Regions from separate parts of the Neptunomonas sp. ABH4_499 genome, predicted to be linked through region 1. Evidence: predicted binding sites of a transcription regulator. Region 1 holds the regulator's gene; the other holds the start of a gene.
What was found. The regulator FNR, encoded in region 1, switches genes on or off when oxygen is low (the NO sensors DNR and NnrR bind a similar motif). The targets are predictions, from matches to a motif close to TTGATNTANATCAA.

Region 1 (15,614 bases):
AGGCGATACCGTCGTGGGTGGTACGATTAATGTCGAGAACCCCATTAAAGTGCGAATCACCGAAGTAGGTGCGGATACTCGCCTCTCCGCGATCGTTCGCCTTCTGGACCGTGCACAGCAACAAAAACCCAAAGTTGCTCAGATTGCCGATGCCGTTGCCAGTCGCTTTGTCGCAGCCGTGTTGATCACTGCAGCACTTGTGAGCACCATATGGTGGCAAATTGAGCCAGCCAATGCGTTTTGGATTACCCTATCCGTTTTGGTTGTCACCTGCCCTTGCGCGTTATCACTGGCCACACCCACCGCCTTAACCACCGCCACTGGCACACTGCGCCAACAAGGCTTACTGATCACTCGCGGTCACGTGCTTGAAAGTTTATCGCAAGCAACTCACATCATCTTTGATAAAACAGGCACACTGACTGAGGGCAATTTATCGCTTTCCCATACACAGCCAATCGAAAGTATCACCTCTGAGTTTGCTCTGTCCATCGCAGGGGCACTCGAAGCGCAATCCGAGCACCCCATCGCGAAAGCGTTTAAGCCGTTTGCAAAAGAGTCCGCCACACAGATTGAGACAACCGTCGGAGAAGGCGTTGAGGGCGTTATCCAAGGGAAGCGCTACCGCATCGGTAAGCCTGTGTTCGCATCGCAGCTGTGCGGAGGCACCCTTGAACTTGATAGCGCGCCGGACAGATCAAGTCAGTGGCTGCTCCTTTGTAGCGAAGAAGGCCCTATGGCTTGGTTTGGATTGAGTGATCGGATTCGTAGCGAAGCGGCAAGCACCATCCAAACCCTGCACTCGTTAGGATTAACAGTTGAACTGCTCACAGGTGATCACTCCCCTACCGTTGAATCAGTCGCGCAAACGCTTGGCATTCAACACATCCATCGAAACGTCTCCCCGAAAGAGAAGCTAGATATAGTGCAACAACGCCAATCCGAGGGGGCGAATGTCATCATGGTGGGCGATGGTATTAACGACATACCGGTTTTGGCCGGCGCGCAGACATCGATTGCGATGGGCGGTGCCACCGATTTAGCCAAAACCAATGCCGATGCAGTTTTGATCAGTAGCGATCTAACCCGACTGGTCGAAGGTATTCGGCTTGCCCGAAAAACACGCGCGATCATTCGTCAAAACATTGCGTGGGCACTGGGATATAATGTGTTGGTACTCCCGCTTGCCGCGACCGGGTTCATCGCCCCCTATATGGCTGCAATTGGGATGTCTGCTAGCTCTCTAGTGGTAGTGGGCAACGCATTACGATTATCGAAAACCAAACTTGTACATAATACGCAACCGCGCTCGGTGGCGCCGTTGATTGAGCAAACGCGCTAACAAGCATTCTCACCAAAGAGGCCCCTATGGAGATTTTATTTTTTTTGATTCCATTAGCCATCGTACTGGCAGGCATCGCCGTTTGGGCATTTTTTTGGAGCGTAAATACAGGGCAGTTTGATGATCTGGAATCGCCTGCGCACAGCATTTTGTTTGAAAACGATGAACACCTGATCCCTAAGGATAAAGCCGCCACAAACTCACCTAAAGAGAGTTCGAACGCGCAGGGGCCGGACGCGACTTCATGAGTTTTGACCTTACGGTTGTATCGGCACTTCTGTTAGGTTTTCTTGGCAGCACCCATTGTTTGGGGATGTGTGGCGGTATAGCTGCTTCAATGGCACTCTCAGGTAACCACTTTCGCTTTCTATTGGGCTATAACGCTGGCCGCATTTTCAGTTACACACTCGCCGGTTTACTGGTGGGCTCGTTAGGGTTATTCAGTCAATCAATGACTTCAGCCTTGGTGCTTCGTACACTGGCCGCGCTCATGCTGATTTTGATGGGACTTTATATCGGCCAGTGGTGGAGAGCACTCACCTATCTCGAAAAAGCAGGCCAAGGGCTTTGGTCTCTGATTCAACCAGCTGCGAGCCGCTTGCTGCCGGTAAAAAGCTTGCCACAGGCCATGTTACTGGGCTTTTTTTGGGGCTGGCTGCCTTGCGGTCTTATTTACAGCACTTTGGTCTGGAGCGCTGGCGCTAGCGACCCCGTCAGTAGCGCAACGTTGATGCTGTGCTTTGGCTTAGGTACTTTGCCGGCCATGCTGACCACGGGCCTCATCGCGCACAACATCAAGCAGTTGATGCAAACATCCTGGATGCCACGTGTTTCTGGGCTTTTGGTGATACTGATGGGCTTGGCTTCTTTCCCATGGCAAGGCTGGCTTAGCTTAATCGAAAATTAACACCCTGCCCAGCGAACATTGATCCGTATCAAGGTTTTGGTGTCAGAGCTTCTCTAGAATAGAGCCACTCTACTGCAGTAAGGGGGCTTCCCGTGTCATCACCTTCCGCCATCGCTTGGAATCTAGACCTTATTAACCGATACGACCTAGCGGGTCCTCGTTATACATCGTACCCCACAGCGTTACAGTTTGATCAAGAGTTAACCCCTCAATCCTTGATCACAACCGGTCAAACAACGGCGGACAAAAGCGCACCTCTCTCGCTTTACGTGCATATCCCGTTTTGTGCGCACGTGTGTTACTACTGCGCCTGCAATAAGGTGATTACTCGTAATCGAGATCGCGCTGAGCCCTACCTAGAAACCTTATTCAAAGAGATCGATCAGATGGCAGCCCTATACGGTGAAAACCGTTTGGTTGACCAGCTTCATTGGGGCGGCGGCACCCCCACCTTCATCAGTGATGATCAAATGGAAGCCTTAATGAACAAGCTTCGTCAGGCGTTTCGATTACGCGATGACGACGAGGGTGACTACTCCATCGAAATTGACCCGCGCGAGGTCACCTTCGACACCTTAGCTCGCCTTCGAAAGATCGGCTTTAACCGCATAAGCTTGGGTATCCAAGATGTAGACCCTGTGGTGCAAAAAGCCGTTAATCGCGAACAAAGCATCGAATCGGTACAAGCCATTCTTGATGAAGCGCGCCGACTGGGTTTTCGATCCATCAATATGGATCTGATCTACGGCCTACCCCATCAAGACCTTGAGCGCTTTAATAAAACGCTCTCGACGGTGATTAAGATGAGTCCAGATCGGTTATCGGTGTTTAACTACGCCCATATGCCAGAGCGCTTTCGCCCACAACGTCGGATTGATGCAGAAGCTCTGCCCTCTCCATCGGAAAAACTGCGAATTCTGCAATCCACCATAAACACACTGCTGGCAGCCGGTTATGTGTACATCGGGATGGATCACTTTGCCAAGCCGGATGACGAGCTTGCTAAAGCGCAGCGCGAAGGCCACCTGCATCGTAACTTTCAAGGCTATACGACACACGCACAATGTGATCTGGTAGCGATGGGCGTTTCGGCCATCAGCCAAATTGGCGATGTGTACTACCAAAACGAACACGAAGTAGATGCATGGGCAAACGCGGTCAAAACACGCGGGCACGCCATACGCCGTGGTGTGACCTTACATCAAGACGATCACATCCGTCGTCACGTGATCACCGAATTGATCTGCCACTTTAAGCTGGATATTCAACATGTTGAGCAGCAATTTGGGATGTGTTTTAAAGACTACTTCTTTGATGCCGAAGAAGAGCTAGCGCGTTTTGAAGCCGATAAGCTGATCACACGTAGCCCTGAAAAACTGTTCGTTACCCCGGCAGGGCGCTTGTTAATCAGGCGCATCTGTATGGCATTTGATGCCTACATACCGAAAGCTCAAAAGGTGCAGAGTTTTTCAAGAATTATCTAATATACCATTCAAACAAACGATTATTTGGTACATAATCTGTAGGGTTTTTGATGAATCCATCGAAAACCTTTACCACTATTTACAGGATTGGGTCATGACTGATACCGCCAAAGAAGGGAAACTTCGCAGCATTCACCAAGCTCATTGCAGCAACTGCAGCCTGAGCTCTCTCTGTTTACCCGTGTCACTCAACATGACAGAAATGGATCGACTGGATGACATCATCGATAAAAGTCGTCCGTTGAAAAAAGGAGAGCACCTGTTCCATCAAGGTGAGGGTTTTACATCTGTGTATGCCATTCGGGCAGGCAGCGTGAAAAGCTATACCCTTACCAATGAAGGTGAAGAGCAAATAACTGGCTTTTACTTCCCTGGCGAGCTGGTTGGCTTGAGCGGCTTTGATCACCAAGAGTACCCTATCTCGGTTAAGATTTTAGAAACCACGACCGTGTGCGAGATCCCATTCGATAACTTGGACAACCTGTGTGGGCAGTTGCCTGAGTTACGTCGCCAAGTGATGCGCACCATGAGTAAAGAGATCCGTGAAGATCAGCAAATGATGCTGCTGCTCTCGAAAAAGAACGCCGAGGAGCGCATCGCCACCTTCTTACTGAAGCTGTCCCAACGCTTTAAAGCCCGTGGTTACTCTGAAAGCAATTTCCGTCTGTCTATGTCTCGTAACGAGATCGGTAACTATCTAGGTTTGGCGGTCGAAACGGTAAGCCGAATCTTTACGCGTTTCCAGAAAAACGGACTCCTTGAAGTCGATGGCAAAGAGATTCGCCTACTGGATATGGACGAGCTCATGATTGCCTCTGGCGAGTGCGTAGGTGAAGAAGAGGAACAAGCACAAACACTCACGCTGTAAATCGAGACCCAACATAAAAAAGCCCTGATAACGCATTGTTATCAGGGCTTTTTTATTGATCAACGAAAACACAATCTTCACAAGTTCGCATGTGTGTTAGGCACAATAAAAAACGCCGGGCAGTTCCCTGTGCCCGGCGCCTAATGTTGCACAAAGAGTAGCCATCTCTGTGTAACCCAACGAGTCCATTAAACCTCTATTCAGGTTTAAAAACATTGAGCTGCGTCAACATAAGTACTTACCTGTAATTTCAAGATCCTAACAGAGTAACCAAGGTAGCCAATACACCGGCACCAGCCGCTTTGGCCGCCGACTCAACAAAACGACGCAACACGCCTTTAAAGTAGGCTTGGCGTTCCGCCCTATCCTGAATCTCCTTGGCGCTTTCGTAACCCTCTTTAAACTCAGCCACTTCCGCTGAATCAAACACGACATCAAGTACAGTAAATAAGCCCTCGGCCGAGACCTTGATCATTTCGGAGTTGAGCGAAAAATCAAACACCTGCTGCTGCGCTTTTAGCTGCCCCTGCAACCAATGTTTGGCCAGCATATCTTCGATGATTAAAAGAATACGGTCTTGTTCAAGCTCAAACACCGCGCGATCCAACGAGGCTAACAGGCGCGCTTTCGCCTCCTCTTCGATATCTCCCCCAAATTTGAGCGCCGCGTCATAACGCAGTTTTTTCACTTTAGACACAGGGGTTTTTAACATTTCGCTGACCGCCTGATGACTGTATACCGCTAACGGCGGCGAGCCATCCAAACCGTGCTTATCCAATAAGTGCATGACCAATGCATCCACATCGGACTTGGGCATCGAGCCTAAACCAAAGGTGAGGTAGTGTTTTAAAAACGCTTGTTCAAACGCGCTCATCGTCTTTGTGCTCCTTATTATTCGAGACTTAGCGATCCACACTGAGACGTTACCGAAACCAAATGACAGTCGGATGATGCATACCGTATTTTGCGCACTCGCAAGAACCCGATATACTTAGCGGTTGTGTTTGTAAGTGGCCTATTTGCCACGTAATTTCAGGAGTCAACCATCCATGTCTTATGACGAGTTTTACGTCAAATCTGTAATCCGTACATTACCAGACTGGCCAGAGCCAGGTGTGATGTTTCGTGATATTACGCCTATCTTTAAAGATCCTAAAGCACTTCGGATGGTTGCTAATGCGTTTATCCAACGCTACATGGAAACAGAAATCACTCACATTGCCTGCATCGATGCACGCGGCTTTTTGCTGGCTTCGATCATGGCGTACGAGATGCAGCTTCCTTTGGTATTGGTCCGCAAAAAAGGCAAGCTGCCGGGTGAAACCATTCACGAAGAATACACCTTAGAGTACGGCACATCGGTTGTAGAGATGCAAAAAGACGCCGTCTCTGCTGGCGACAAAGTTCTGGTCTTTGATGATCTGATTGCTACAGGCGGCACCATCTTAGCGGCCTGCACCCTGATCAAAAAACTCGGTGCCGAAGTGATTGAAAGCGCCGCGATGATCGACCTTCCCGACTTGCAGGGCTCGGCGCGCATTCAAGATGCCGGCATTCCTGTATTTACCTTACTGGCCTACGAAGGGCTTTAAGCCATACCAGGCTCGTTAACAGCAGGTCGCATTTGGCCTGCTGTATATCTCATCTTTGACATATCATGACGCAATCATTGCCCATCGATGCGGTGCTTCCAGAGCTTCTTGAAGCCATATCCACCCATCACACGCTGATCCTTAACGCAGAACCTGGTGCTGGTAAAACCACCAAAGTACCTTTGGCTTTATTAGCGCACCCGGCCTTTTCGAAAAAATCGATACTGATGCTCGAACCTAGACGCCTAGCCGCAAAGTCCGCCGCGCTTCGCATGGCTGAACTTCTGGGTGAACCGGTGGGTAAAACAGTGGGCTACCGGATGCGCTTTGAGTCAAAAACCAGCCAAGACACCCGAATTACGGTCGTTACCGAAGGCGTGTTACTTCGAATGCTGCAAAGTGACCCTTCATTAGAGTCGACCGGCATGGTGATTTTCGATGAATTTCATGAGCGCAGTTTAGATGCTGACCTTGGCCTTGCATTGGTTCAGCAAAGTCGTGACTTTTTTCGTGAGGAAGATGACCCACTTCATGTGTTAGTCATGTCGGCGACGCTCGATAATGATCAACTCATCCGCTTTTTACCCAATGCTAAAGCACTCTTCTGCGAAGGGCGTACTTACCCTGTCGAGGTAAGGTACAAGCCCTATTTCTCGTCACGTCGCCCAACGTTTTCGGAACTGACAAAAGCAGTCACCGATACCGTTCAGCAAGCACTGAGTGATGAGGCAGGTTCGATCTTGGTATTTTTACCTGGGCAAGGTGAAATTCGCCGTGTTGAAGAGGCGCTTCAAAAAGCCGCCTTAGGCGATACGGTAGAAGTTACGCCCCTGTATGGCGACCTCCCCTTTGAGGATCAGCAAAAAGCGATACAACCCGCCCTGACTGGGCATCGAAAGGTGGTCTTGGCCACCAACATTGCCGAAACCAGCTTAACCATACAAGGGATACGCGTTGTTATTGATGCAGGCCTTCAACGCCAAGCCTTGTACGACCCGGTAACGGGCATGAATCGCTTAGTGACCATACAGGCCTCGCGCGCAGCGTGTAAACAACGAGCGGGCCGTGCGGGCCGCTTAGAGGCCGGTGTGTGCTACCGTTTATGGGATGAATCCTTCCATCAAAGCCGCGGCGCCTTCACCCCACCTGAGATTACCCAAGCCGACTTAACCCCGCTGGCCATACAGCTGTTTCGTTGGGGGTGCAGCACATTCGATGAGCTTGATTGGCTAGACACCCCAAACCCTGGCCGCTTCCAGCAAGCGTGTGACTTACTCCAACAACTGGGCGCCCTAAAACAGAACCCACAAACCAACCAGTTAGTGCTAACCGAACATGGCGAGAAGCTTGCTGAGCAGCCCTTACACCCAAGATTGGCCCACTTGGTTCTTAGTGCCGTGGCGTTGAACCAAACAAAGCTGGGTTGCCAGCTCGCCGCCCTTTTACAAGAGAAAGACCCAACTCCCGAGCTTGGTCTTCACATTGAATCCCGACTTGATTGGCTCGCGGGCCAGCAAGAGCCTAGAGCCTTACGTGCACGAATTAAGCAATCCATCGATCGGCTAACTCGCTTAGCGCCCAAAAGCCCTGATGCCCCCACGATACATATCACTGACACCATTGGGGCGTTAGTCGCGTTGGCGTGGCCAGATCGCGTCGCCAAGCAGATTAAACCTGGACTCTTTCGCCTAACCAATGGTCGCCAAGCCGAAGTATCATTAAGCGATTCGCTTGCGAAGTGCGAGTGGATCGCCATTGCCGAAAGCCGCCAACGCGAAGGCCAAGCCGTTGATCAAGTAATGATGGCAAGCCCCATTGATGAGTCCGATGTGGTTTCACTCTTTAAAGATCAGATCAAGACCACAACCCACATTCATTGGTGTACACGTACTCACAAACTGATCGCCGAGGAACAAACACGTTTTGGCGCGCACCTTCTTGGAACTCAGAAGGTCCAAAACCTGCCTAAAGAGACCATCACCCAAGCGGTTGTTTCCTACCTTCAAGAAGCGGGTCTATCGGCCTTACGCCCAACAGATAAGGTACAAACTTGGCTTAAACGCGCGCAGTTAATCAGCACACTCCATCAAGATCAGCCTTTAAATGCCTTAAAACAAACAGGCCTTGAATGGCCTGATTTTTCTGAGCAAACTCTGCTTGCGGAACTCGATGACTGGCTCGGTCCCTTTTTGGCGAATGTTAAAACCAAAGCGGACCTTGAACGAGTGGACCTGTTAAGTGCGCTGCAGTCGCGCTTAACTTGGCCGCAGATGCAAGCGATGGATCAACTAACCCCAGAGCGCCTCACAGTCCCAAGCGGGCAATCGATCACCCTCGATTACCAAGACGACACCCCGGTGTTGTCGGTCAAATTACAAGCCTTGTTTGGTCAGGCCAAAACGCCCGTCATTGCAGAACGGGTTATGATCAAATTACACCTGTTATCACCAGCAGGACGGCCTTTGCAGATCACTCAGGACCTTGCACACTTTTGGCAGCACGCGTATCCGGAAGTCAAAAAAGAGATGAAGGGCCGCTACCCAAAACACCCATGGCCAGATGACCCAATGAGTGCAGAGGCCAAGCACCTAACAAAAGCACGCCTAGCAACAAAGTCGTAATGGCTATAAAAATTAGACTTTGGGCGTGAATATGGTTTTTTACGGAGCTTTTTAGCAGAGATCGCGTCAAACAGGTTCTGCCATGCAGTCGAGGTTTGGCAAAACCACAAATAAAATAAGGATCTCACTATGTTGAAACGGAGCTTCTGTGCTGCTCTTCTAGCCATGTCCGCAAGCGCTGCCATAGCCGATATGCAACTGGATACGGAACAATCTAGCCTGTACTTCACTTCAATCAAAAATAACGCGATTGCTGAAAATCACCACTTTACCGCCCTTTCTGGTGCCTATACGGATGCTGGAACCGCCAAGGTCGATATTGACTTAAGCAGCGTTGAAACCGCTATCCCGATCCGCAACGAGCGGATGCGCGACATGCTTTTTAAGGTGACAGAAAACCCAACGGCCGAAATCACCGCCGACATCCCTAATGAGGTGATGGCCGATGTGACCGAAGGTGTATCTAAAGTCGTCCAACTGCCTATAAGTCTAACCTTAAATGGCAAAAACCTAACGTATGATGCATCGCTTCGCATTACCGCTTTGGAGGGGGCCGTTATGGTAAGCACCGAAAGCCCGATTCTGTTAAATGCAGCAGACTTTGGGTTGGATAAAGGGATTGGAGAGTTACAAAGCGTCGCTGCACTTAGCGCTATTGCCACTAATGTACCGGTGACGGCAACGTTTGTGTTTAAAGAATAGTACTGCTTGGTTTGATTTAAGATCAGTTGGCGCAAACCCGCCAACTGATCGATGTTTCCTTACCCTCTCAGACTCTCAACACTTGCCTTCGCATTACCTGCCAGAGCAGCGCGAGCAACCTCTTTGGATACAACGGTTTTCCCTATCGGCGAGATCGCTATACCGGCCAATTTTAAGTGTTGAAGTCCAAATGGAATCCCGATGATGGTAATAAAACAGGCGATGGCAGAGAACACGTGACCGATCGCCAACCATAAGCCTGCAAAGATAAACCAGATGATGTTACCAATGGTGCCTAAGGCGCTGGTACCAATATCATCCTGTTGAGTGAGTTCTTTACGACTGATCGCTTCTTTGCCAAACGGAAAGAAGGAGAATTTACCCATCACAAAACAGGCGCGTCCCCATGGAATCCCCACGATGGTGATGAAGGCAATCAGGCCGTACAACCACCACACTAGGCCCATAATGACGCCACCCAGTAAAAACCAAATCAAATTCCCTATCGTTCTCATAATCTCATCCTTTAAGATCACATGGTTAAACCCCAATAGCGAGAGAGCCATCGGGGTTATTCAAAAACTTATTGTGCTTGGCTGTTTTGCAAAAACTGCTCGGCTTGGCTTTTCGCTTGCGCACGCTCTGATTCGGACAGCTTAGGCGCGATCTCGTTGAGATCCTCTTCCATTTCAGAATTCAACGCCGTCGCAATGTAAAGATAACCATACGCTTTGGCATAATCTTGCTCGACACCTTCGCCATTGGCGTACATCCACCCAAGGTTCTGAGCAGCTATACCCGTTCTTGATAGCGTCGATTTTTCCAGCAAGTCTTTAGCTTTGGCTAAATCTTTGGGTACATCCTCTCCAAAACGATATTTCTGCCCCAGAAATGCCATGGCATCTAAGTTGCCGCGTTCAGCCGACTGAGTCAGCCAGTAGACTGACTGCTCCGGGTCTTTCTGCAGGATTTGACCAGCGTCATAATGAACCGCCAGTACAAATTGTGCCTTCGCATCACCCAATTCTGCGCCACGGGCCAGCAAGCGTATGCCGTACTCAGGGTTAGGCTCAACACCATAACCTTGCAGATACATTTGCGATAAAACACCAAACGCCAACGGGTAATTTTGTTCTGCTGCTTTCGTCAGGTAATCATGGGCTAAGGACACGTTTTGCTCAGAACCTTGGCTGTACAGATACGAAACACCTAAGTAAAACAGGGATTCAGCCTGCCCTTTATCGGCGGCTTTTTGGTACCACTCCTTGGCTTTTTGCGCATCTTGTTCAACATGGAGACCAAAGCGATAGTAGTTACCCAGTCGATTGGCCGCATTAACATCACCTAGCTCAGCCGCTTTTAATAGGTAATCCATCCCCTTTTGCTCATCAAACCATTGCTCAGAGCTATCTAGGTAGATCACACCTAAGTTTTGCATCGCCTGTGGGTTGCCTTTATCCGCGGCAAGTGTCGATACTTCAATCGCTTTGGCTTTATCTTCTGGCAGCCCCATGCCGCTCCATAAACGAACGCCTAGGGTCATATAGGCTTTAGCGTCACCTGACTCAAGCGCCTTAGCCAACCAGTAATTTGCCGCATCGTCATTTTGTGGAATGTCGCCATACCCCAAAGCAAACATGTCCGATAGGATCAGTTGGTCGTCAACATTACCCGCCATGGCGCTTTGATATGTATCGGCCGGTACGTTATCTAAGGCGGACTCTTTGGGTTGGTAGCTCCCGACCGGTATCATTTTCACCCATTGGGATTGAGATTGTGTTTGGGTGGTTGCACAACCACCAAGAGCCAGAGATGCGGTAATCACCGCAGGGGCAATCCATTTAGAAAGCTGCATATTCATCCTTTAATTGCACAGTAATATAGGAAGCCCTTTCAGACTTCGGATTGTGTGGCGCCAAGTGTATCAAGAATAAGAATTAATTCCATTTACTCGGTCAACGCGCTGGCAAAGCGATAGCGAAAACGCCACTCCAAAGGTCGATTCAACATCAACACAAAGGGGTACCACTCATCTCCGGTTTGCGTATAACCTGCGTAGGTACGAACCCCGTTTAAAGTGCCGGTCTTAGCTTGCACCTTCGCGTTTTTAGACTGACTCGGTAACAAGGAACGCCACGGTTTAAAGTGCTCAAGCAGTACCATCATTTGTGCGGCAGAAATACGATTGTCCCGTGATAAACCTGCACCATCCTCTACGTTAAAGTTTTGCCAGTTAAACGCGGCTTTGGCCTGATCCATCACATACGTTTTGGACGCGGCTTTTAACGCATTGGCATCGGCAGGTTCTGTGCCCTTGGCAAAGGTTTCCATGCCCAACATCAAGTACAACTGGTTAGCGATAAAGTTGTTGGAGTACTTCAACATACCGATCAGGACTTGATCCAGAGTCCGGCTGTTTTGATGTTGGTAGATCAGCACGGCATCATCCGGCGTTTTGGCAAGGCGCATTGGCAAAGTGGCTTGCTTGAGTACTTGGTCTTTAAAGATCTCACCAAAATACTGAGCCGACATCTCCTGCCCACCTGGGAGAGAGATCCGCTTTGTTTCCCCTGGGTTTACATACTGTTCACCCAAAGAGATCGCTAACGGCGTTAATGGAGTTTGCTCTTCAGCGGATGAGATGACTCCGGCTTCGGAGCGCGTCAGATTCACGCTGTTAAAGTTAATCGCAAGGGAGGCATTACCCGCATCGTATGGGTTATCGCTATCACCACGGCCTAAATCCACCTCTGGGAAGGCGGTGGTATCCAGCACAACCGCCGCTAAAGCACGTGTGCCTAAAAGCGGCAACAAGTGCGCTTTAATGGCGTCCAACTCTTCGGAGACAAGAAACGGATCACCGTATCCCTTGATGTAGAGCACGTCGTCTTTTAAGTAAAAATCGGTTTTAAAGCGATGTGTCAAACCCCATTTTTGAATCGACAAATAAGCGGTTAGTACTTTTAACGTTGAAGCAGGAAGCAATAACTTATCTTCATGAATCGAAATAAGCGGGTCCTGAGCGTTTGCAGAAATAATGGCTGCATTTTGATTTGAGGCATAAATGCCCTTCAAAATCGGCGCAAGGTGTTGTTCTCGCGTGGATGGGCCATCCGCAAAGCTTGTCCCTGAAAACGCAAAGGCGGTAACAGCCAAACGGCTGGCCCATCGAGAAAATGTGCGTTTCGTGATCTTGTGACGCGTCATTCTGTGTTCCTGTTACTGGCTTAGAAAGCCTGCTTGCAGTGACTGATTCAAAGTGCGGTGCATGGTGCTCGATTGTGATCGGCTTTTCCAGCCTAACGTGTTTTGAAAACGAAAAAGGAGAAACTCACCCTTTCGCCCTGTCAAAATGACGCCAGAAACACTAAGCTTACGCCCGCGCTATAACCAGACAAACGGAAACAGTATGTGGTTCAAAAATCTGATCTTTTATCGATTCACTCAACCAAGCGATTACACCGCCGATGGCCTTGAAACAGCCTTGCTAGAGCACGCCTTTACACCGTGCAAAAGCCAAGAGCTAAGCCGCTATGGATGGGTATCCCCAGATCAGAACATGGATGCTTTAGTCTTTGCCTCTAATGGTGCGTTTTTAGTGTGCGCGCAAAAAGAGGAAAAGATGCTGCCATCCAACGTGATCAAGAAAGCATTGAACGAGCGCGTTGACATCATCGAAAAAGAGCAGGCCCGTAAGGTTTACCGCAAAGAAAAACTGCAGATCAAAGATGAGATCATCATCGATCTCTTACCAAGAGCTTTTAGCAAGTTTCAGCAAACCCGAGCCTTGATCATGCCAAGGGCGGGACTCATCGCGGTAGACAGCGCTAACTTCAAGCGGGCCGAAGAGTTACTGAACCTTTTGCGTAACAGCTTAGAAACCCTGCCGATAGCTCTCCCTGATGTGCACCACTCCCCGGCCGTTATGATGTCTGAATGGCTTCGTCAAAATAACCGCGTGGTCGAACTCACTCCACTTGATGAGTGCGAAATGAAAGATCCAAGCGAGGAAGGCGGCACCATTCGTATTAAAGGCGAAGATCTTCACAGCGACGAAGTCATTGCCCACCTTGATGCGGGTAAAGAGGTCGTCCAGTTAGCGCTTGAATGGGAAGATACCCTACAATTTACATTGCAGTCTGACCTTCGCGTGAAGAAGATCAAACTCAGTGAAGAGCTGAGCCAAACACTGAACGAAGAAAGCAGCGAAGACCCATTGGTTCGCTTGGATTCGGATACGTCTCGTTTGTCCCTTGAGTGTCAGCGACTGTTCCCCTTGTTGATGAACGCGTTTGGCGGAGAAGTGCCCCGCTCGTAATGGCACTTGGAGTATGAATGTACACTGTTAAAGAGATGTTCTTCACCTTACAAGGTGAAGGAGCTCACGCAGGCCGTCCTGCGATTTTCTGCCGATTTACCGGATGCAACCTTTGGACGGGCCGCGAGCAAGACCGCTACAAAGCCGTGTGTCAGTTCTGTGACACCGACTTTATCGGAACTGATGGTCAGAACGGCGGCAAATTCAAAACCGCTGACGAGCTGGCCGCGCGTATCCAATCCTTTTGGCCGGCACCAGAAGGAACACCCTTTGTCGTGTTTACCGGCGGCGAGCCTGCGCTTCAGCTGGATAAAGCGCTGATTGATGCGGTCCATCAACGCGGTATCGAAATTGCCATCGAAACAAACGGCACCAAGCGTCTACCCGAGGCCATTGATTGGATCTGCGTAAGCCCCAAAGCCGACTCCGACATTATCATCACCCAAGGCCATGAGTTGAAATTGGTCTATCCGCAGCTTTCGGCCATGCCTGAGCGCTTTGCAGATATGGAGTTTGAGCATTTTTATCTCCAACCCATGGATGAAGGTGCCGGTAAAAACCATACCAAAGCCGTGATCGATTACTGCATGCGCCACCCCAAGTGGAAGATGAGTTTGCAGACGCACAAAATTGTGGGCATTGACTGAAGTTTCATCCACTGGTCATACGCCTGTCATAGTTCATGTTTAGCCCTTTAGCAAATCGCGCAAACACCCACCCTGTGTGGGCTTGCGCCATATGCCCACATCATCTGTGGATAACTCTGTGAATAGTGTCAGAAAAACGTCTTACATTGCCCGTCATATGTGGCTCTGATACAAACTGATCATTTTTTAACCATTTGTTTTTATCGTTTTAAATCAATAGCTTAAAAAGATAATTTAGCTGTTTTTTGTTAAGCAATGCTAAAACAACGATTTAAAACTCTTTTTCAATGTCAACCACTTGACCGGTTAAAAACTTTTTAAAAGAGGCTTGTTTTTCGTAAAAAATCTGGTTAGGTAATTGACTGATCTTCAGTGAAGGAAACACGCAGGTGAACAACGAACAAGACAAAGCTCGCATTGCACAAAAAGTAACGTTGATCGGTGCTGTTTTAGATACGTTTTTAGGCCTTGCAAAAATCCTAGTTGGACTTTTTGCAAACTCCGCCGCTTTGGTCGCCGATGGCATTCACTCTTTTTCTGACCTAGTCACGGACATTGTCGTTGTTCTTATCTTTCAAGTCTCACACAAGGCACCCGATGAAACCCACCCTTGGGGACATCAACGATTCGAAACCATTGGTACGGTTCTTTTAGGCGGCATCTTAATGGCTGTCGCAGGTGCGATGGCCTTCGAGAGCCTACGACTCCTATTTGAAGAGAATACGTCTCAGATCCCAGGCTGGGCCGCTTTAGTTGTCTCTATTTTATCCATTTGTTCCAAAGAGTGGATTTATCGCTACACACTCAAATGGGGCAAACGTTTAAAATCCGATTTGATGATCGCCAATGCTTGGCACAGTCGAACGGATGCGATCTCCTCCATTGTTGTTCTGGTTGGCCTTATCGGCGCGTTAGCAGGCTACCCATGGCTTGATGCTTTAGCGGCCATTGTTGTCGCCGTGTTTGTCGGTAAGATCGGTTGGGACCTTACCTACGACAACATCAAGCAATTGGTAGACACGGCCCTTCCTGCAGAGCGCGTAGACGCGTTTAAGAAGACCGTCCTTGAGATTCCTGAAATCATCAACGTGCATCATTTTAAAACGCGCTTGATGGGCAGTCAGATTCAATTG
Region 2 (15,614 bases), on a different contig from region 1:
CACCCATCATAAAGATCCGCTTGCGGCCAAACCGATCCCCCATGGCACCTGCAAACAGCAGGAGTGAGGCAAAGCTCAGTAGAAAACTGCTGTGAACCCACGCCATTTCGGAGAAATCCGCCTGTAACTCGGCCGTGATACTCGGAAGGACAACCCCAACAAGATTGGTATCCAATATCGTCAGCGCACAACCGACTGACGCCGTTAATAAGAGTGATCGCTTTTCCACACACATCCCTTTTCATCTTGACCACTTACAGAAGATAAGCCGCCTCAAATAAGCGATGCTGCCAGAGAGAAGCTGTCGCGTGCAGATTCAAACGGGGCTAAAAACAATGGGGACAGATCAGTAACCACGCTGTTTATCCACAGTCGGCGGCAGCACACCCGTTGCTTGGTAACGTGCGATGTAATCAGCAACGATCTTTGCCGCACTGTTGCGCGACGTAGGCGCAGAAATATGGGGCAACACAGTCACGCTTGGATGAGCCCATTGCCAAGCCTCTTTGGGCAGTGGCTCCTGATCAAACACATCCAACACGGCGTGATCGATGGTTTTGGTATCCAACGCGTTTTTCAAAGCCGTTTCATCGATGATCGGCCCACGCGCAAAATTAATCAGGGATGCGCCCGTGGGGAGGACTTTCAGTAAGTTTTCATCCACCAGCGAGCGAGTACTCGGCGTAAGCGGCAATAAGATCACTAATATATCGGTGCTTGCTAGCATGGTGGGCAGCTCATCACCGGCGTAACACGTTACACCCGAAAGCGCTTTACGGCTTTGGCTCCAACCTGCGACCTGAAAACCCGCTAAGGCCAAGCGTTTGGCACTGGCTTGACCAAGCTCGCCAAGCCCCAACAGCGAGACGCGCTTTTGAGAGGCCGGCGTATAGTCGTGTTCCAACCATTGTTGGCGTTCTTGCTGTTGGCGGTACAAGGGCATTTGTCGGTGTAAGTAGAGCGTCCACGCCAACACCGCTTCAGCCATGGTGTCAGCAAGTGCAGGGTCCACCAGACGAACAATCTCAATATCGGAGTGCTGTAAATCCGCCAGAAGGCGCTCTACCCCCGCCCAAACGCTGTGTACCCATTTAAGGTTAGGTAACTGCGTAAGATCAGCGGGGTTGGGGTTCGCCACTATCGCAAGTCCGACCTCAGCTTTTTGTGCTGCGCTCATCTGATTAAGCGGCAAAACGGTCGCATCCGCTATCACATCAGAAATCGCATCATTTAAGGCCGTAAGCCAAGCCTCTTCAAATGGATACGCGTTGGGGCACAAAAAGGGGATCAACACAGCCGATAGCACTCCTAAAAGATTTAGCCCAAGTATTTAGCACTCTTATTTAGCGAAGAGCGACTCCATATTGGCAAAGGCTTTTACCTCGATAGCGTTCTCGGATGGGTCCAAGAAAAACATCGTCGCTTGCTCGCCCACTTCGCCTTTAAAGCGAATGTACGGCTTGATGATAAAGTCGATGCCTTTATTCGTTAAGCGCTCTGCCAACGCGTGCCATTCATCCATCGGCAACACGACGCCAAAGTGACGCGCTGGTACTTTGTGGGAGCCCACATCGCTCATCGCGTTGCATCCACACTCCTCAGGTGCAACGTGTGCAACGATCTGGTGGCCGTAAAAGTTAAAATCACACCAGTACCCCGGTGAACAGCGGCCTTCGGTGCAACCTAAAACATCACCGTAAAAGGCACGGGCTTCTTCAAGCTCACGAACAGGAAACGCTAAATGAAACGGAGGGATAGCAGTGGATTGGCTCATTACGGTACTCTTTAATCTTATTTATAAAAGATCAGATTAGCGTGCCATCTATTAACGAAAAATCGAGTAATTCTGATCATTAGCATTATTAACTTTAATAGATCCAGCAACCATCACCATTAACGGCAGCGATACGCCCAGCACGACACGCACCCGTGTTTGAGGCCATTGTGCTCGGTACTGATTCAGCATCGGGATTAACCCACGAGACTGAACCGAAGCAATACAGCATCTCAATCAGATTCATGGCATTCGACACTATACCGTGTTTAACCTGATCACTTCCGGTTAATCTGTGCCTATTTTATAGCATTTTTTAACAACTGGATTGATCAGTATTGAGCCTAAGCAGACGCTTCAGCCTTACGGAGCCTCAGACGCGCCACTTTATTAAAGAGCGCCACGAACAAGGCCTTCCAATCTCGTTTGCGGTGCTCCGTGATAAACCCTAGGAAAAACACACTGACAAACACTAACCCAATCACCAGAAAATAGGTGCTCACATCATCCGGATCACCACTGACCAAAGCACCGAAGAACTGCATTAACGGCTGATGGGATAGATAAAGAATAAAGGTAAAACTCGATGCATAGCGGATGGCATTCACCCAGCCTTTTGAGAGTTCCGGCAGGTCCGCACTTATGCGACGAAACGCCATAAAATTGATTACGATGATCGGCGCTAACAGATAATCACTCAAAAAATACTTCGAGAAGGTCAGCTGCTTATATAGCCATTCACCGCCGACCTCTCGCAGCCAATTGGCAATTTGATATTGAACATCAAAGTGGTGAAACAAGACAAAAGCCGTTATGGATGCGCTCCATAACGCGACCGCAACCCACAGGTATGAGATGACCGCGGCTTTGGCATGATAGAGCCAGACACCCGCTAACCAGAGCGGCATCAAGAGTAAGATTTTGGGGCCTAAAAATAAGCACAGCAGAGCGATCACCGCGACTCGGGTTTTGCCTTTTAAAAAGACGAAAGCGGCAAATAAAACGTAGTACCAGACCTCGTAACAGAGCGACCAATAAGGGACGTTCGAGAAGCTCATGATCGAGACAAACCACACTTCATTTAAAAACAAAGCACTGCTGATGATGCGCACATACCAAAGATCATGCGTGGTTTTATCCACATAGAAGTCAGGATTCATCGCCTCACCAGCAAAATCTAGAAGCGGGGTCAGCAGTAAGACGGGGATCGCCACCGAGTAGATCCGCGCTAAGCGATTCACCGCATATTGGTTGGGCGTTTTCTCTTTTTGATCGGTGACATAGGCGATCACAAAGCCCGAGAGCACAAAAAAGACGATGACCGCCGAGTGACCATAGCCACCCATCGGGACATTCTCGGTAATCAGGGTTCGCCAATTGGAGTGGTACAAAAGCACCAAGAGTGCCGCCAGTAAGCGCACCACATCTAAATACAGCGAGAAATTTTGATTCGGTAAACCGGCCGGCGAGCGGACATCCTTGGTCACCACAACACTCCATTTAATCCATTAGGGTTCGGTTATTTTAATAATGCCCCTAAACTGCCTTTGGGTAAACGCTGCAGGTCAGTTTCAAGCGATTGTTCAAGCAGCTGACGTTTGGCTAACTCTTCGCCCTCTAGCGCCATACGCTGAGTTAATCGCAAGTAGCGCTGGACCATTTTAAGTCGCTCTTCGCGGCGGTCGGTTTGCTGAACCGCACTTTCAAGAAACAGCTGAGCCAAGTTCAACAAGGCCTTTGCGTTTTTCGCATCGTGCTCGATGGCCAAACCAAAATATCGAATGGCTTGCGCGGTTTTGGCCGCATTGTAATGGGACACCCCAAGACGATTCACCTTTTGGCTCATCTCTGGGTCGCGCTTATGAGTAGCCGATTTTTTCGCGGTGGCCGGCACCGGCTCATCACTGGCTTTTTCAAGTACAGGGGTTGGGTCACCTAACACATCAATTAGGCTGCGCTTAATATCAATCTCTTGGCCAAGCTCTTTGGCAATCGACTGGGCTTTTTGCGCCAACTGTTTGGCGTGCTCCTTATCGCCCATGTCCAAACTGACTTGGCTTCGCAACAGCGTACTTTGCATTTTAAACGCCGCATCATGTGGAAACTGAAAACCGCCGGTATTGAGTAAGCCTTCGACCTCATTAAAGAGTTTGATCTGGTGGCGCTCATTTTGACCTTTCATCTCCATGCGCTTCACATTGGCAAGGCGAAGAAAAGGCTCGGCCGAGCGATAACAACTGGTCTTGTTTAATACGATGGATCGTCTGTACGCCAAGTCCGCCTGATCCAAGCTTTTGTTAAATACCGCAAGCTTTCCTAAGCGCATTTGACGCAGCAAACTTTGCGGTGATTGCTCGGTTGCTGCAAGAATCGCCTCTTGTGCGTTTTGCAAATCGCCGCTTTTTTCGAGCACATCCGTCAATAAATCATAGGACTGCATAAACAACGGATACTTTGCGATGCTCTCGGTCAGGACTTTTTTGGCATCCGTTAACCGATCTTGTCCAATGTAAGCTTGTGCCAAACACGGTCCGCTCTCTTTTTCGTTAAGACGGGAAAAGCGGTGCTTAAAGAAATGCTCGGCCTCCTCAAAGCGGTTCATTTGCAGCAACAACTGCCCTTTCATCAACTGAACATAATCGTAATTGCTACCGACAACCTCGACCTGATCACACAAGCGTACCGCTTGATTGAGATTCCCCACCAACACCGCTTGATGCACCGCCTCAAGCGCTTTTTTACGCTCAAGCACGACATCCAATCGGTGTTTTAACTCGGAGGCGCTAAAAGGCTTACCAATGAGCAGATCCGGCTGGCTATCCAGTGCATGCAAGACCGTTTCTTGCGAGGCATCGCTGGTCATAAACACCCAGCAGGCCGAAGGATGTATCAGTTTTCGGTAGCGGGCTTCTTCTAATAGTTGCAGTCCCGTGTAGGAATCACGGGCGTTGTGACCCAGTAACACCAAGTCAAACTGCTTTTCCTGAAGGGTTTCAAAGACTTCAAGGTGGGAGCTGATGGGTAGGATCTCTTGAATGCCAAGCTGGCGAAGAATAAACACAATGGTCGCACGCATGTTGCCCACGCTCTCAATCAGCAGCACGCGCTTTTGTGAATAATCGACCATTGACTCAAGATTCCTACTAAATATCTGATTACTAATCAGTATAAGAGGCCATTTGAGGATGTGAAAGTACCGAATACAACAAAAAAAAGCACCGACGAGGGTGGGCGTGCGGTGCTTAATCAGTTCTATGCTGTCTAGTCATACTAAGGCAACCCGCCAAGCCCGCCTATGACTCAGATCAAAAAACGGAGTAATGCATTACGTAATTCATACCAATGCATAGACGCGCTGCTGGCTTTTTTTCAGTAGACTGATCCCTTAGACGGTTATAGCTATAAAGATAAAATGACAACCACCTTCATCAGTCACGACGACTGTACCCTTCATAATTTGGGGCCAGAGCACCCAGAAAGCCCTGTTCGCCTGATGGCGATCCGTAAAGTGCTGGAAAAAACCGGGTTGATCCAACAGCTTGAACAGATGCAAGCGGTGCACGTTTTGCCGGATCAAATCGAGCGAGCCCATGCGCCGCTGCACCAAAAGCGTTTAATGATGCGTCAACCCAGTGAAGGCGTAGTCTACACTGACGACGACACGGCCCTTTGCCCAGACTCCTTGCACGCGGCAAGCCTTGCAGCAGGGGCTTCGATTTTGGCCACCAACCGAGTACTCAGTGGTAAAAGCACTAACGCCTTTTGCGCCACACGCCCGCCGGGGCATCATGCTGAGCATAACCATCCGATGGGGTTTTGCTTTTATAACAATGTCGCGATCGGCGCTTTGCAAGCGCTTGAACACCCCGAGGTTAACAAGGTCGCGATTTTGGATTTTGACGTTCACCACGGTAATGGCACGGTGGATATCTTTAAAGATAACCCCGATGTGTTGGTGTGCTCGAGCTTTCAGCACCCGTTTTACCCCGAGCGCTACGCGGACATCGTGCGTGATCACATCATCAACTGCCCAATGGAAGCGCACAGCGACAGTAAGGTGTTTCGTCAGTTGATCGAATCCCGCTGGCTACCGGCCCTTCAACACCATAAGCCAGATATGATTTTTATCTCGGCAGGGTTTGATGCCCACCACGAAGACCCGATGGCCGATATCAATCTGGATGAAGAGGATTATCGCTGGGTCACACGTCTGATCATGGACGTTGCCCGCACCTATTCCAAAAACCGAATCGTCTCGGTATTAGAGGGCGGGTATAACCCGATCTCGCTGGCGTTCAGCGTTGAAGCCCACCTAGAAACCCTAGCGGGTTACTGATGCACCGGTGACATGCCCCTTCTTCTATAAGGGGTGTTTCGTCACAGGGCAAATGCTACTATTAGCTCCCATACGGATATGGGTTCTGCCCTCACTTATACGAAACGGTCAACGGAGAGACGATGTATAAGCCTCCTCATGCGCGCACCGAAGTGCTGATTACCATTGATACCGAATTTTCCATTGCTGGCGCCTTCAGCCAACCCGATTTATCACCGGTATCAGCCCCTGTTGTGACGGGAGCCATCAAGGGTAAAGAGCACGGTTTAGGCTTTATGCTGGAAACCTTTGATCGCTATAACACCAAAGCGGTGTTTTTCGTTGAGGCGATCAACCGATGTCACTTTGGCCTTGAGGAGATGGGCCAATACGTCGAGCGCATCAAACCCCATCATGATATTCAGCTGCACACCCACCCCGTGTGGGCAGTGTATGACGGTAAGCGCCTGCAAGAGAACCCACTATTCCCGCAAAACGATTCATTAGTTGGGCGAAGCTTCGAGCAAGTCAGCGCGGTACTAGAGATCGGCAAATCGGCATTCGCCGACTGGGGGTTGGATGCCCCGATCGCAATCCGCACCGGCAGCTTGATGGTGGAGCCCGAACTCTACCCCTGCTTTGCCAAAGCCGGATTTAAATGGAGCTCCAGTGTGGGCGTTGGCATTTACCCGCCAAACGATATTCGCCTGCACCTAGAACATAATGAGGCGATCATCAGCGGCGTTACCGAGCTGCCCGTCACCACCTTTGCTGATTTTCCGACCAGCCGTAAAGGGCATCGTAAAACCTTACAGGTAACCTCCTGCAGCTGGCCCGAGACCCAAGCCGTTCTTGAGGATGCCCATCGCAAAGGTGTAAAACGTGTGGTGATTTTGACCCACCCGTTCGAGTACTTTAAGCGTAAAGATTTCCGCTATTCAAAGTTACAACCAAACCGAATCAATCAGAACCGCTTAGCCCACCTTTGCCGTTTTCTGGATGAGAACCAAGATCGCTTTTACTCAACCGATTTTGTCTCAATGGACACCACCCCGACCGAGCCTGTGAACACATCGCTTCGATCCAAGCATGACGGACAAGCCTTGATCCGAGCGGCACACAATAAACTCAACGACACCCTTTGGTCGTATTAAACCTGACAACTGCCCATCTGGAGTGATGTGATGGAACGCACAAAAACGTTAATTTTATTGGGCATGGATACGCCGACCGGTTTATGCATCACACGGGAATTGGGCGAGGACGGGGTACGAGTCATTGGCGTCTATGGCTCGCGATTTTCGGTGGGAGCGGCATCAAAATATACTTTTGCCAAACACAAGCGCGCGCCAAAAGAAGTACTGATCGAGCAGTTATTAAGCTTGATCGCGCACTACCAAGCCGATGCTTTTTTGGCCGTTTCCGAAAATGACATTCAATGGATCAATCAACATCGAGAGCAGTTTTCCATCCCCTTGATGTTTCCGGACCAAGCGCGCATGGCCAATGTGTTAGATAAGCAAAGTACTTATCAACAGGCTAAACAATGCGACGTGCCCACACCGCGCTCTTACCAGATCCACTCTTTAGATGCGTTACAAGGCCTTGAGTCACAACTGAGCTATCCGGTTGTGATCAAATGGCCAGACCCCATTGCGATGATTCACACACTGCAAGCGCATCAACTCCCTTTGATCAAAGCCGACTACGCCGACAACCTAACCGAGCTTGAGCATAAGCTTGCCCCTTACCAATCGCTCGGTCAATTTCCATTGATTCAGATCTACCATAAAGGGCACGGTTTAGGTCAGTTTTTCTTGATCCACAACGGCGAGGTTATTCAGCGTTTTCAACACAAACGCATCCATGAATGGCCACCCGAAGGCGGGTATTCAACCTACTGCGAATCCCTTGATAACCACGATCACCACGCCCTGTTTGAAAAATCAGAGGCGCTGTTAAAGTCGCTTAATTGGGAAGGCGTTGCGATGGTCGAATACCGCTTTGATGAGCAAAGCGGTGAAGCGGTATTAATGGAGATTAACGGTCGCTTTTGGGGGAGTTATCCACTGGCCTATCACGCCGGTGCCAAAATGGCTAAGCTCTATTTTGATGCCGTTACCGGCCAACCGGTCAACGCCCCCACTCCCAAGGCGGGGGTTCAGTGTCGATTTATGATCCCTGAAACCAAACGCTTGATCCGCGTATTACTTCAACCAAATAAGATTCAAGATAAGCAATACATCAACACACCGCTTAAAGACCTAAGCCGCTATCTAGTGGCGTTTATTCGTCCTAAAAGCCACTATTTTGTGTTCCAATGGAAAGACCCTAAGCCGCTTTTACAGGATCTTTGGGGGATTCTTCGTGGTCGATTTTAGGCAGTTTTTCCACCAAGTGCTGGCACGCCTCTTCAATGCGATTAAAGCAGGTCGTGAAGTAATCATCACTGAGCGTGTGCGGGTCGTGCAGGTGGATAAACTGTTTCTGAGTCAGCGCACCGAGCAGTAAGATCTGAGCCTTCTCCCCGTACACAGCTCGCAATTTATGAGCGTGTCGAATCTCCATCGCCAAGAGAAGATCCCCCTCCTGCCATTGATAGTCACTCATGTCCGTTGCGGTGTGTGTCTCTAAACTTTGCCCACGAGCCATCGCTTCGCGTCTGGCTTGATCGGTGGCCGGAGCCCCTGTTGTGGTCGAAAGCCCCATTGAGACGATGGGAAAATCCGTTAACGAGCGGGTGTAGACATGCCCGTAGGCACTTCGATTGATGTTACCTAAGCAGACAAACACTAAGCGCTTTACGGTGCTCGGCTGCCAGGTCATAAAGGAGTTAACACGCCCAAGACGCGCTTCGATGCGAGCTAAGGTTAATCGAATCCAGCCTCGGTAAGTGCCATAACGGCGGTTAATCGCATCCATGATGGTCGACATCGTCTACTGCTCCTTAGCAAACCCATTTAAAGAGCCTGAAATGGTAAATTCCAGACACAAAAAAGGCCATCAAAAGATGGCCTTTTTAGATAAGTAGGGGTTAGCCCACAAACTTAATCATCACACCGGCTGCGACCGCCGAGCCGATAACACCGGCTACGTTTGGCCCCATCGCATGCATCAACAAGAAGTTTTGAGGGTTAGACTCAAGACCTAACTTGTTGGATACACGAGCGGCCATAGGCACCGCTGACACACCGGCTGAGCCGATTAATGGGTTGATCGAGTCACCGCCAGCCAGTTTGTTCATCAGCTTCGCCATCAAGACACCTGCAGCCGTACCGATACCGAACGCAACGATACCCAGAACCAAGATGCCCAAGGTTTGCACATCCAAGAACTTATCCGCTGACAGCTTAGAACCCACCGACAGACCCAAGAAGATGGTTACGATGTTGATCAACGCGTTTTGTGCCGTATCGCTTAGACGATCCACCACACCACACTCTCGCATCAGGTTACCGAAGCAGAACATACCCAACAGAGGCGCCGCATCCGGAAGCAACAGAGCCACCAGAATCAACAACAAGATTGGGAACAGGATCTTCTCGGTTTTAGTGATGTGACGCAGCTGAACCATTTTGATCTTACGCTCTGACTCAGTTGTCAGTAAGCGCATAATCGGTGGCTGAATCAGCGGCACCAATGCCATGTAGGAGTAAGCCGCAACCGCAATCGCACCCAATAGGTGAGGTGCCAACATGCTGGCAACGTAGATTGCCGTTGGGCCATCCGCACCACCGATGATGCCGATTGCCGCCGCATCTTGGATCGAGAAGTCCATGATGCCCGCTGCGCTCAGACCAACCGCACCGAGTACGGTCGCAAAGATACCGAACTGTGCTGCCGCACCTAAGAACAAGGTTTTAGGGTTCGCCAGAAGCGGACCAAAGTCCGTCATGGCACCCACACCCATGAAAATCAACAAAGGGGCCGCACCCGAAGCGATCGCTACGGTATAGAAGTTATACAGCATACCGTTGTTGTAGCCGTAATCGTTCGCCACCAAGGACGCCGCTGCGTGCGTGCTCGCATTGGAGGTGTGGTATGCGTGCAACAGATCATGAGGGTCTGTACCGCTCACACCTAGAATCGACGCCAACTGAGTCATCAACTCAGGATTGTCAAAATGTACCGCATTTTCCACCGCCGAAAACGCCAGACCCGCCTCTGGAATGTTGGCCAAAATGCCACCAAACCCGATCGGAACCAACAACAGCGGCTCAAAGTTTTTGCGAATGGCCAGAAACAGAAGTAACAAGCCAATCACGATCATCGTAAACTGACCCGCACCGATATTGTAAATACCGGAGGCGTGCCAGAGATCAAGCACCTTATCCATGTAAAAGTACCCTTACGCCAGTGTCAGCAGGGAGTCTCCCACCTGCACTGCATCACCTTCTTTAACGTCCACAGAAACAACGGTACCGGCACGTGCTGCACGTACTTCGGTTTCCATTTTCATTGCTTCTAGGATGACCAGAACGTCGCCCTCTTGAACCGCTTGACCTGCGGACACCTGAACTTTCCAGATGTTACCGGCCAAAGGTGCAGGCACTTCTTCACCGGAACCGGCTGCAGGTGCCGCCGCCGGGGCCGCCGCTTGAGGTGCTGCTGTTTGAATGGAGGAGATATCGCCACCTTCTGCCACCTGAACAACGTAGTTCTGGCCGTTTACAGAGATGGTGTAGACCTGTGGTCCAGTGTTCTTAGGTGCTGCCATGGCTTGTGCATCCTCTAAAGTCGGTGCGGGTTCAAACGCATCAGGGTTGTTTCGGTTTTCTAGGAATTTCAGACCTACTTGTGGGAACAGCGCGTACGTCAATACGTCGTCGATCTCTTTGTCCCCTTCAGCCAGTTGAATACCTTTATCAGCGGCCAGTTGTTTCAATTCAGCACTTAGGCGCTCAACTTCTGGCTCAAGCAGATCAGCTGGGCGGCATGTGATGGCTTCAGCACCATCCAGAACACGCGCTTGCAGATCTTCATTGAACGGAGCAGGTGCTGCACCGTATTCGCCTTTCAGGATACCCTGAACCTCTTTAGAGATGGTTTTGTAACGCTCACCCATCAGAACGTTGATCACCGCCTGCGTACCGACAATCTGTGACGTTGGAGTCACCAGAGGGATCAAACCTAGATCTTCACGTACACGTGGGATCTCGGCCAGTACTTCGTCGAATTTATCCGACGCGTTTTGCTCGCGAAGCTGGTTTTCCATGTTAGTCAACATGCCACCAGGCACCTGAGCAATCAGGATGCGAGAGTCGGTACCACGCAAAGAACCTTCGAATTTCGCATATTTCTTACGCACTTCACGGAAGTACGCCGCGATCTCTTCCAGTTGTTCCAAGTCCAAACCGGTATCACGATCGGTGCCTTTCAGCGCCGCCACAACCGATTCGGTTGAAGTATGGCCGTAGGTCATCGACATAGAAGAGATAGCGGTATCCACACGGTCGATGCCAGCTTCAATCGCCTTCAAGATCGACATATCGGATAAGCCCGATGTGGCGTGTGCGTGCAATTGAACTTCTAGATCCGTCTGAGCTTTCAGGCGTGATACCAGATCAAACGCATCGTAAGGTGTCAGAATGCCTGACATGTCCTTAATGTTGATTGAGTCAGCCCCCATATCTTCAAGGGTTTTAGCGTACTCAACCCACATTTCAGTGGTGTGAACCGGGCTGGTTGTATAGGAAATCGTACCTTGAGCGTGCTTACCGGTTTCTTTAACCGCTTTGATCGCCGTTTCCAAGTTACGCGGATCGTTCATCGCATCAAAGATACGGAACACATCCACGCCATTGGTGGCAGCGCGCTCTACGAATTTATGAACCACATCGTCAGCGTAGTGACGATAGCCCAATAGGTTTTGACCACGTAGCAACATCTGCTGACGGGTGTTTGGCATCGCCGCTTTTAGCTCACGAATACGATCCCATGGATCTTCGCCGATAAAGCGAATGCAGCTATCAAAAGTGGCACCGCCCCAGCTTTCTAGGGACCAAAAACCAACTTTGTCGAGTTTCTCTGCGATCGGAAGCATGTCGTCAATACGCATACGCGTAGCGAACAAGGACTGATGCGCATCGCGAAGAACAACGTCAGTTATACCTAGCGGTTTCTTTGCATCGGACATGTGTAAAAGGCCTTCTGTCGAAAAAATAGTGCGTTTATTGTTATCTAAGCACGCTTCTTATTAACGAGCGTTGCTTGTTACGAACGGTACTTGTGAACCGCTGCTGTAATTACAGCAACCAGTTCATCCTGATTCCCACCAGCCTGCGCAGCCGCACCGCTGTTAGCAGGCTTTGATTTTGCCGGCTTAGGTTGTGGTGCAGGAGCATACTTCATGACAATTTTTGACATGAAACCTGTCACAAACACCAGCAACGTCAGGAATAGGAATACAAAGCCCATACCATAGACCATCAATGTGAGGCCTTCTGATACCAGATTATCCATCTGAGGCAGCTCCTAAACGATTGGGTTTATTTGCTAAAAACGTCACGTTATAGATGCTTTTTAACGGCGATTACCGAGAAAATGCAGTTAATACGACGCTTTTCACCTCAGGCATTAAACCCGAAAAGCGGTAGGTGAGCAACTTGAAGAGCGGGACGCAGGTCAACTTTTATACAGTTTCGATAAAAGTTTTTTTTCGCAAGACCTGCGTCATGGGAAAAGAGGAATAGATTTATAGAACTTTGGTCTACTCTTAGAATTAAACCCCTGGACGGTAAACCTTCACATTGGTCAGACCTTGCTCCTGCAGGTTCTGAGCGTGCATACGGCTCATGACTCCTTTCTCACAATAGAGCAGATATTCCTTATCAGTTACCCAATCATGACAGACCGATTCCAAGGTGAAAAACGGCGCTAAGATCACCTCCACACCCGGCATGTTCAGTGGGCGTTTCTCTTGCTCACCCGGAGCACGAATATCGACAACGATCTGATTTTCCGACACACGGCTTAAAGACTCGATATCGGTTTGGATATCTAGGTTTTTGACGATCTCATCGATGGTGATCACCTCGGCGTTTTCAACGGCCGATGTCAGCACATCGATATCCAACTGGTCTTCCTCGGCGATCACCTTATCAAGGCGTGCACGAGTGGTTGGTCGGTCCGAGATCACACCGCAATACTCAGGGATCATCTTAACGATATCAAAGCAGCCAAGTTTGATGGTGCGATCCACAATCTCTTGCTTATCCATCGTGATCAATGGACGCAAGATCAGCTTTTTGGTCGATTGATCGATCACGGTAAGGTTCGGAATAGTCTGGCTGGAAACCTGCGCCACACTCTCGCCAGTGACGATCGCATCAATGCCCATATGATCGGCCACTTTTTCAGCCGCACGCATCATCTGGCGCTTTAAAACCACCCCCATGAAAGAGTGATTCACGTTCTGCAGGATTTCACCCACCACCTCATCAAACGGGACGGTGATGAACTTAACGCGTGCACAGGCACCGTATTGCTCCCACAGATGCAATGCCACCTGCTTTACGCCAATCTCGTGTGCTTTACCGCCTAAGTTAAAAAACAGGAAGTGTGTTTTAGAACCACGACGCATCGTCATGTAGGACGCAACCACCGAATCAAACCCACCGGAAATAAGCGACAGAACCGCTTCCTGAGAGCCTAACGGGTACCCACCAAGCCCTGCATGCTGCTGGGTGACGATAAAGAGCTTGGCATGAACCACTTCCAGATCCACAAAAACATCGGGGGTACGGACATCCACACGGGTCGGATTAGCGTGCTGCAATAAGCCTCCACCGATGTAACGCTCCATATCCACTGATTTAAAATCGTGTTTACCGGTACGTTTCACACGGACTTTAAAGCTCTTACCCTCAATGATGGGCGCATAAACCGCTAAGGTCTTTTTAAACGCATCATCAAAGTCACCTAACTCGTGCTCAGCCACTTCTAGAAAGTGAGATACACCTGGCACTCGCTGCATAATCGCAATCACTTCATCGCGGTGTGACAGGCCTTCTTGTGGCAACACCACTTCGAGCTTGTCCCAAAAACCACTGACCGTAATGTCCTGGTATTCGCGTTTGAGCAAAATTTGCAGGTTGTTTTGCAGACGCGCAATCAAACGACGGCGAACTGGACGACTTTTAATGGTGATTTCTGGAAACAGCTTAACGATGAATTTCATGGGACCACACGAAACGTTAGGTTATTAAACGGATTAGATTCTTTAACTAAAGGAGGTGTGTTTGGAAAATGGCGCGCCCGAGAGGATTCGAACCTCTGACCGCCTGGTTCGTAGCCAGGTACTCTATCCAGCTGAGCTACGGGCGCGTAATAAGATTCAAAGATGGCGCGCCCGAGAGGATTCGAACCTCTGACCGCCTGGTTCGTAGCCAGGTACTCTATCCAGCTGAGCTACGGGCGCACACTTTGAAAAGACATGTTGAATTGGCGCGCCCGAGAGGATTCGAACCTCTGACCGCCTGGTTCGTAGCCAGGTACTCTATCCAGCTGAGCTACGGGCGCGTAAATGGCGGTGAGAGAGGGATTCGAACCCTCGATAGAGTTTCCCCTATACGCCCTTAGCAGGGGCGCGCCTTCAGCCACTCGGCCATCTCACCAATCAACGGCGCATACTATACAAGCCTGATTTTCAAAAAGAAAGTAAAAATTTCAAAAAAATCAGTCTTGATCGTCGTTTTGGCCTTTTTCACGCTGAATGCGCTGATAAATCTCTTCTCGGTGTACGGAAACATCCTTAGGTGCGTTAACACCGATACGGACTTGGTTACCTTTAACACCCAGTACGGTTACGGTGACATCGTCACCTACCATCAATGTTTCACCCACGCGGCGAGTCAAAATTAACATAGTTATGGTTCTCCTGTTCTTCCTTAATAGTCCTGAACCGCGCAAACGAATGAATGTGGTTCATACACAGTTCAGGTGCCAATCATAGACGAAATCCGACAAGCCGTCATTCACTGACTGTGTCAACTTTGCCCAAATCAAACGCGGAATGCAGTGATCTTACTGCTAACTCCAGATATTTTTCGGCGATCACAACCGAAACCTTAATCTCACTGGTGGAGATCATCTGAATGTTAATGTTCTCATTGGCAAGTGCCGCAAACATTTTGCTGGCTACACCGGCGTGAGATCGCATCCCTACACCCACTATAGACACCTTTGCGATCTTGTTGTTTCCAACAACTTCACGTGCGCCTAACTCGTTAGCAATCTGATTCAGAATCGCTTCCGCTTTAGTATAGTCATTTCTGTGAACTGTAAAGGTAAAATCGGTGGTTTGATCCGCTGCGATGTTCTGGACGATCATATCCACTTCGATATTAGCGTCGCTCACAGGCCCTAGGATGCGCGAAGCCACACCAGGAACGTCAGGAACACCCATAATGGTCAACTTTGCTTCGTCACGGTTAAATGCGATGCCTGAGATAACGGGTTTTTCCACAGTATCATCATCCTCTGTTGTAATCAGTGTGCCTGGGCCATCCTTAAAGCTGGATAGGA

Region 2: the regulator FNR is predicted to act here: its motif matches at 5,070-5,083, upstream of ACXAF9_RS03625 (histone deacetylase family protein).

Annotation. Positions count from the first base shown of each region.
Region 1 is NZ_JBSWXK010000005.1:60,152-75,765, reverse strand. Features, by position in the region: gene ACXAF9_RS06600 (heavy metal translocating P-type ATPase) at 1-1,342, shown strand, start outside; gene ccoS (cbb3-type cytochrome oxidase assembly protein CcoS) at 1,369-1,590, shown strand; gene ACXAF9_RS06590 (sulfite exporter TauE/SafE family protein) at 1,587-2,249, shown strand; gene hemN (oxygen-independent coproporphyrinogen III oxidase) at 2,342-3,733, shown strand; gene fnr (fumarate/nitrate reduction transcriptional regulator Fnr) at 3,828-4,601, shown strand; gene ACXAF9_RS06575 (hypothetical protein) at 4,852-5,475, opposite strand; gene ACXAF9_RS06570 (adenine phosphoribosyltransferase) at 5,651-6,193, shown strand; gene hrpB (ATP-dependent helicase HrpB) at 6,259-8,814, shown strand; gene ACXAF9_RS06560 (YceI family protein) at 8,944-9,516, shown strand; gene ACXAF9_RS06555 (YccF domain-containing protein) at 9,576-10,031, opposite strand; gene ACXAF9_RS06550 (SEL1-like repeat protein) at 10,100-11,371, opposite strand; gene ACXAF9_RS06545 (D-alanyl-D-alanine carboxypeptidase/D-alanyl-D-alanine-endopeptidase) at 11,464-12,723, opposite strand; gene rdgC (recombination-associated protein RdgC) at 12,926-13,834, shown strand; gene queE (7-carboxy-7-deazaguanine synthase) at 13,852-14,481, shown strand; gene ACXAF9_RS06530 (cation diffusion facilitator family transporter) at 14,871-15,614, shown strand, end outside.
Region 2 is NZ_JBSWXK010000003.1:63,861-79,474, forward strand. Features, by position in the region: gene ACXAF9_RS03595 (MFS transporter) at 1-229, opposite strand, end outside; gene ACXAF9_RS03600 (2-hydroxyacid dehydrogenase) at 347-1,294, opposite strand; gene ACXAF9_RS03605 (VOC family protein) at 1,340-1,774, opposite strand; gene ACXAF9_RS03610 (hypothetical protein) at 1,869-2,021, opposite strand; gene ACXAF9_RS03615 (acyltransferase family protein) at 2,119-3,261, opposite strand; gene ACXAF9_RS03620 (response regulator) at 3,294-4,901, opposite strand; gene ACXAF9_RS03625 (histone deacetylase family protein) at 5,187-6,110, shown strand; gene ACXAF9_RS03630 (polysaccharide deacetylase family protein) at 6,233-7,243, shown strand; gene ACXAF9_RS03635 (carboxylate--amine ligase) at 7,274-8,470, shown strand; gene ACXAF9_RS03640 (arsenate reductase/protein-tyrosine-phosphatase family protein) at 8,421-9,023, opposite strand; gene ACXAF9_RS03645 (sodium ion-translocating decarboxylase subunit beta) at 9,124-10,425, opposite strand; gene oadA (sodium-extruding oxaloacetate decarboxylase subunit alpha) at 10,438-12,225, opposite strand; gene ACXAF9_RS03655 (OadG family protein) at 12,303-12,551, opposite strand; gene thiI (tRNA uracil 4-sulfurtransferase ThiI) at 12,811-14,268, opposite strand; tRNA gene ACXAF9_RS03665 (tRNA-Arg) at 14,338-14,414, opposite strand; tRNA gene ACXAF9_RS03670 (tRNA-Arg) at 14,432-14,508, opposite strand; tRNA gene ACXAF9_RS03675 (tRNA-Arg) at 14,533-14,609, opposite strand; tRNA gene ACXAF9_RS03680 (tRNA-Ser) at 14,615-14,704, opposite strand; gene csrA (carbon storage regulator CsrA) at 14,766-14,954, opposite strand; gene ACXAF9_RS03690 (aspartate kinase) at 15,061-15,614, opposite strand, start outside.